2 linked regions of the Sporomusa termitida genome follow. The protein of the gene in region 2 interacts with the protein of the main gene of each other region in a pairwise test. Links are inferred from orthologs where the notes say so. Each region holds a gene or a part of one and is shown on either strand. Other genes may lie near its edges. The genes, in order: groL and SPTER_RS17220.

What was found.
Region 1: the proteins of SPTER_RS17220 (region 2) and groL interact in binary tests that used the Escherichia coli proteins (3 or more experiments, as listed by UniProt). The link is inferred for Sporomusa termitida from one-to-one orthologs.

Annotation. Positions count from the first base shown.
Region 1 is NZ_CP036259.1:955,485-958,715, forward strand. Bases 302-3,206 are described here. They hold groL (chaperonin GroEL), read left to right. Parts: upstream 302-881; coding sequence 882-2,531; downstream 2,532-3,206. Other genes in these bases: SPTER_RS04295 (ANTAR domain-containing response regulator), read left to right, coding at 302-350; groES (co-chaperone GroES), read left to right, coding at 557-841; SPTER_RS04310 (hypothetical protein), read left to right, coding at 2,815-3,206. Also shown: more of SPTER_RS04295, read left to right, coding at 1-301; more of SPTER_RS04310, read left to right, coding at 3,207-3,216.
Region 2 is NZ_CP036259.1:3,662,060-3,665,352, forward strand. Bases 135-3,101 are described here. They hold SPTER_RS17220 (ABC transporter ATP-binding protein), read right to left. Parts: upstream 2,014-3,101; coding sequence 1,255-2,013; downstream 135-1,254. Other genes in these bases: SPTER_RS17215 (MlaD family protein), read right to left, coding at 135-1,258; SPTER_RS17225 (MlaE family ABC transporter permease), read right to left, coding at 2,035-2,805; SPTER_RS17230 (SpoIVB peptidase S55 domain-containing protein), read right to left, coding at 2,980-3,101. Outside these bases: more of SPTER_RS17215, read right to left, coding at 1-134; more of SPTER_RS17230, read right to left, coding at 3,102-3,293. UniProt on the Escherichia coli protein: Part of the ABC transporter complex MlaFEDB, which is involved in a phospholipid transport pathway that maintains lipid asymmetry in the outer membrane by retrograde trafficking of phospholipids from the outer membrane to the inner membrane.

The sequences.
Region 1 (3,231 bases), 2.7 Mb from region 2 along the record:
TGCTCCTTTTAACTGCTTTCAGCCAGAAGGAAATAGTGGAAAAAGCCAAGGACTCGGGTGTATTAGCGTATCTGGTCAAGCCTGTTAAAGAAGCAAACCTGTTTCCGGCGATGGAGATTGCCTTATCGCGGTTCCAGGAGTTTGCGGAATTAGAACGGGAACTGGAAGAGGTTAAAAACTCACTGGAAACGCGGAAAGTTCTTGACCGGGCGAAGGGAATACTGATGGATGCGTATAGTTTAACTGAAAGTGAGGCCTATCGCCGCATTCAGCAATACAGCATGAGCAAACGCAAATCAATCCGGGATGTGGCGGCGGCCATTGTTGAGTCAGCCACTCGTAAACGATAATAAGGATATTTGCTGCCGGGCAGGGGTTTTAACAGCCTCTGCCCTCAGTTTTGATACTTTTTTAAAATTTTTATGTATTTTTTACCGAAATGACTTGATTTTTTGGAGCGAATTTTATATTATAAATTATGGAATTAGCACTCAACTTAAGCGAGTGCTAACAACAAACAGTTAATTTTAACACACTATAAAGGGAGGTTCTTTACATGATTAAGCCATTAGGCGACAGAGTTGTAATTGAGGCTTTGGCAAAGGAGGAAATGACCAAGAGTGGTATCGTTCTTCCTGACACAGTCAAGGAGAAGCCGCAAGAGGGTAAAGTTGTGGCTGTTGGTTCAGGAAAAACTCTGGAAAACGGCCAAAAGGTTGCCTTGGATGTTGCAGTTGGCGACAAGATTATTTTCTCTAAATATGCCGGCACTGAAGTCAAGGTTGAGGGCAAAGAATATCTCATCATCAGTGAAAGAGACATCCTGGCTATTATTGAATAATCAGCTAATTATTATAAGATGAAAGGTAGGTAATACATAAATGGCTAAACAAATTTTGTTTGATGAAGAAGCACGCCGTGCACTGGAGCGGGGCGTAAATGCTCTGGCTAATGCTGTTAAAGTTACTTTAGGACCGAAGGGCCGCAATGTAGTGCTTGACAAGAAATTCGGCGCTCCGGCCATCACTAATGACGGTGTAACCATTGCCCGTGACATCGATCTGGAAGATCCGTTTGAGAATATGGGGGCTCAGCTTGTTAAAGAAGTTGCCACCAAAACTAATGATGTTGCCGGTGACGGTACAACCACCGCTACTCTCTTAGCCCAGGCCATGATTCGTGAAGGCATGAAAAATGTGGCTGCCGGTGCTAATCCGATGATCCTGAAAAAAGGTATTCAACAGGCTGTCAACGTGCTTGTTGAGGAAATCAAAAAGAGCGCCAAGAAAGTAGAAACCAAAGACGCTATCGCGCAGGTGGCATCAATTTCAGCCGGGGACGAAGAAATCGGTTCACTGATTGCTGAAGCTATGGAAAAAGTGGGCAAAGATGGTGTAATCACTGTTGAAGAGTCCAAAACCATGGGCACTGACCTTGAAGTTGTGGAAGGCATGCAGTTTGACCGTGGTTATATCTCTCCTTATATGATTACCGACCCGGACAAAATGGAAGCTGTTTTAAGCGATCCCTATGTCCTCATTACTGACCGTAAGATCGGGGCAATTGCCGACCTGCTGCCGGTACTGGAAAAAGTCGTTCAACAGGGCAAAGAACTGCTGATCATTGCCGAAGATGTCGAAGGTGAAGCCCTGGCTACTTTGGTTGTTAACAAACTTCGCGGCACTTTCCGCGCTGTTGCCGTTAAGGCTCCTGGCTTTGGCGACCGCAGAAAGGCTATGCTGGAAGACATCGCCATCGTTACCGGCGGCGCTGTGATCACTGAAGAACTGGGACGTAAGCTTGACAGCGTAACCCTTGAAGATCTTGGTCGCGCCCGTCAGATCCGCGTGTCCAAAGAAGAAACCACTATTGTTGACGGCAGCGGCCAAAATGACGAAATCAAAAAACGCATTAACCAGATTCGCGCGCAAATTGAAGAAACCACTTCCGACTTCGATAAGGAAAAATTGCAGGAGCGTTTGGCCAAACTGGCCGGCGGTGTAGCCGTCATCCAGGTAGGTGCTGCAACCGAGGTTGAACTGAAAGAAAAGAAACTCCGCATTGAAGATGCTCTGAATGCAACCCGTGCGGCTGTGGAAGAAGGAATTGTTGCCGGCGGCGGTACTACCTTCATTGATATTCAGGCAAGCCTGGCCAGCCTCAAGCTTACCGGCGATGAAAAAACCGGTGTTCAGATCGTGCGACGTGCTATTGAAGAGCCGGTACGTCAAATCGCCAACAACGCCGGCTTAGAAGGCTCAGTTGTTGTTGAAAACGTTAAGAAAGCCGGTAAGGGCTTTGGCTTTAACGCTCTGACCGAAGAATATGTTGACATGATTGCAGCCGGTATTGTTGATCCGGCGAAGGTTACCCGTTCAGCCCTGCAAAATGCTGCCAGCATTTCCGCGATGGTTCTTACCACTGAAACTCTTGTTGCCGATAAGCCTGAAAAAGACGCCGGCGGTGCTCCTGCCGGTATGGGTGGCATGGGTGGCATGGGCGGTATGGGCGGCATGGGCGGCATGATGTAGCAAGTACCTGGAGCCTCCGTAAATTGAGGTTCTAAGTATCGCTCCCACGGCTAATGTTGCCATTTGGTTACCGAAAATGATAAAAAGTTAGAAGCTGTCCATAAGTTATGATCAAACTTGTGGGCAGCTTCTATTCATTTTATAGTTTGTTTATAAAACTTAAAATGTTTGCGGGGACTGAAATTGCTTGCTTACCAATCTGCGGCTCTACGTCAAACCTCTGTCATTTTTTTGTCACATTTCCATATTATGATGGAAGTAGTAAATTTAGGAGGAAATGCTTATGAATAGCCTGGTTAAAAAAACAGTGGTTTATTCCCTGGCCGGGATCATGCAATTTGGTATGTTTGCAACTGTAGCTGAAGCTTCATCTTTATATAACGATGAGTCGCAACAAATCGTACAACTTGGCCGGCATGACCGGCATGATCGCCGCGACCGTGACCGGTATGAACGGGACCGGCACGACCGCGAACGCTATGAACGGGAGCGGCGGCGGGAGCATAAAGAGCGCTTACGACGGGAAAACGAACGCCATGAGCGGGAAATGAGACGCCGTGCGCATGAGAACGAACGGGACTGGCGGGAACGGCAAAGGCGTGAAAAAGAACGCCATGACCACCAATTGCGTGAAATAGCCGCTTTCTTGATTGGTATTGCAATCGGCAGTTCGTCCAAGGATTAGATATTGTGGTTTGTT
Region 2 (3,293 bases):
GGACACCGAAATAAGATGCCTTTTCCTCCCCCTTGTTCAGGTCATCAGACTGACCGACAATAAAGGTATCAGGTGCCACCTTATACTGTGTCCGCAGCTTGACCCGCACATCATTCGGATCATACACATCCAGCGACAGCCGCAATTGACTGCCCATTTTGGCATCAACCCCGACCCCGGCTTTACTGTCAATCACCCCGAAGCGCTGATTAAAGACCGGTCCTCTTTTGCCCAGCTGGAGGTTCAGCTTGCTGTCTTCGCCAATATCGCTCACGCCAATAACGGTAAAGTCGCCGGGCCCGGTATTGATCGTAATATCGGCATTGCTTTTGTATTTATGGGTATCGGTATTATATAAGGCTTCTACATTTGTTTCTGTTTCTATCGCCGCTACCCGGCCCAGCATCTTGTTGGCTTTGGCACTGGCATCACGCGCGTTCTTCAGGGTTTCTTTGATATTTTGAGCTGTTGCCGGTTCTGTTACCACCCCTTCTAAAGCGGCAGCCATTCTCTCCACCCGGCTGCTGGTTTGTTGCAGGGCAGTGATGGTTGCCCGCAGCTCAAGGGCTGTCTTGCCGTCATTGTCGACAGTGGCAATCATTTTATCCACCCGGGCGGCGGTATCCTTAAGACTGCCGGACATGGCCTTCAGATTAGCGACCGCCGCGGTCACATCGCCCTGATTTTTCTCAGCCAGAGTGGCCAGCGTAGTCGTCAGTCTGTTTAGATTAGCCGTGATCTCCCGGGCATTTAAGGCCGACTCCTTCAGGGCCGCTCTTACTTTATCGTCGGCCAGCACATCATTCAGGGCCTTAACCAGTGTCCTCACCTCAGCCAGCACCTGATTGGCCGCTACCATCAATTCATCCATTCCCTGGGGACTCTCGCCATATACTCTGGCATGGGGGGCTAAAAACCCCTTGAGCTCCCGGGGCGGCATAATATTAATATATTTTTCCCCCAGTAAACCGTCAGACCCAATTGTCAGAGCAGACCCTGCCGGTATTTTTACCCCGGGATTAAGCATAATGTCGGCGGCCACACCGTCAGGCAGTACCTGCACAGCAGTGACCTCGCCAATTTCAACACCGGCATAACGGACAATATTGCCTGGCTTCAGCCCGCTGACCTGAGCGAAAACAGCCTGGATCGGATAACCTTTGTCACCAAAAGTAATGCCGCTTAAATAAGCAAACATTCCGGCTAGCAGCAGCAGGCCGGCAAGAGTTACAGCGCCGACTTTGGCCTCGGTATTCATACCCTTGCCCTCCCCTTACGCTCCGGCAGGACGGTCGCCCCGCGGATAAATTTAGCCACAATCGGATTCTCCGACTGTTTGAAACTATCGGGTGTACCGGCCTCAATGATGCTGCCATTATGGATCATGGCAATCCGGTCGGCAATCCGGAAGGCACTTGACATGTTATGGGTCACAACCACCGAGGTGGCATCAATCATTCGCCTGGTACTGACAATCATCCGGTCAATCGTATTGGCCATAATGGGATCAAGCCCGGCCGTAGGCTCATCATACAGAACAATATGCGGATTAATGGCAATCGCCCTCGCCAGGCTGACCCGTTTTTTCATGCCGCCGGACAGTTCACTCGGCATGGCATTTTCCTGCCCGCGCAGGCCTACCATGCGCAGCTTGCGGCGTATTGTCCGCAGAATCTCCGCTTCGGACATATCGGTGTGCTGCCTGAGGCCGAAGGCCACATTTTCCCCGACCGACATGGAATCAAATAACGCCGAATACTGAAAGACCATGCCCATCTCCAGCCTGATCCTGCCCAGTTCATCCTCGGTCAGGCCGGTGATTTCCCGGTTATTGACCCAAATCTCCCCGGCGGTTGGTTTTAACAGACCAATAATCAGCCGCAGTAATGTGCTTTTACCGGAACCGCTTGGCCCGATAATCACCATAATTTCCCCTTGTTCAATAGTAAGGTTAATGTCTTTAAGTATTTGCTTGCCGCGAAACTCCATATTGACATTAACTAGTCTGATCATAATTTATACCTCATTTAATTTTTACCGGTATAATAGTACCGATAAAAAATAGTTGCTGACAAAAATCAGGATGATCGATAAGACAACCGAACCGGTTGTTGCCTGCCCTACCCCCTCAGCCCCCTGGGCGGTGGTCAGTCCTTTATGGCAGCCGATCAGGGCGACAATGGCCCCAAAAAATATAGCTTTGATCATGCCGCCGATGATATCGTGGGGTACGGCAAAAACCTTGATCGAATTAAAGAAAGTGAAGGAGCTGATACCGGCATAGTATTTGCCGATCATATAGCTGCCGAAAGTCCCAATGACATCGGCAAAGATAACCAGTACCGGCAGCATCACCATGCAGGCCAGCATCCGGGGCACTACCAGATAGGCAACCGGGTTTACGGCCATTACCCGCAGGGCATCAATCTGCTCTGTTACTTTCATGGAGCCGATTTCGGCCGTAATTGCGGCCCCCACCCGCCCGGCAAAGACCACACCGGTCAAAACAGGCGATAACTCACGGGCCATGGCTACCGCCACAAGCCCGCCAACCGAGGACTGAGCCCCGTATTTTACAAATTCAAAAGCGGTTTGCACCGTCATGACCATACCTGTAAACAGCATGGTCAGCAAGACAATGGCCAGTGAATCTGCCCCCAGATGCGCCATTTGCCTAAGCAGCAGGGTAGTGTTCAGCCGGCGCAGATGTAACACAGTCTGACTAAACAGGATGAGCACCTGGCCCACATGCTCCAAAAAAGTTATAACAATTCGCCCGGTACGGGTGAATAGCTGATTAAGCATAGGCAAGCTCCTTAACCTTATTCGGTGCAGTTGATCTTTAATAGTATTCAATATTTATTTTTAATTCCCTGCCGTTTTTTTAACTGCCTCTATTTTCCTTGCCGGCGGCGGCTTAGGCCGGACTGAACAAAAGGCAAAAGCCGCATCTAATGCGGCTTTTCTCCAGCAGGCAATTTACTTGATGATATTTAACATGACCTGAGTGTCACCATCAATAATATAATCGGTTGTTACATACACTTTTTGTTTCAACTCGTCGCCTTTGCTATTTTTGCCGGCCGCCCTGCCAGCTGGCCCGTTTTTAGACGGCTGCATGGCGGTTGTTTCCGGTAATGCCGGGCTGGGAGCAGTCTCGAAGGTACCGGGCACCGGTTTTACATTTCTGCCGGCTGAGCCGGCAGCAGCATCAGGCATACTCATTTCAATGGTCTCAACAACGATATCGTTATTACGGTCACGGCTAACAAGGTCCTGAACGGCTTCCTCCA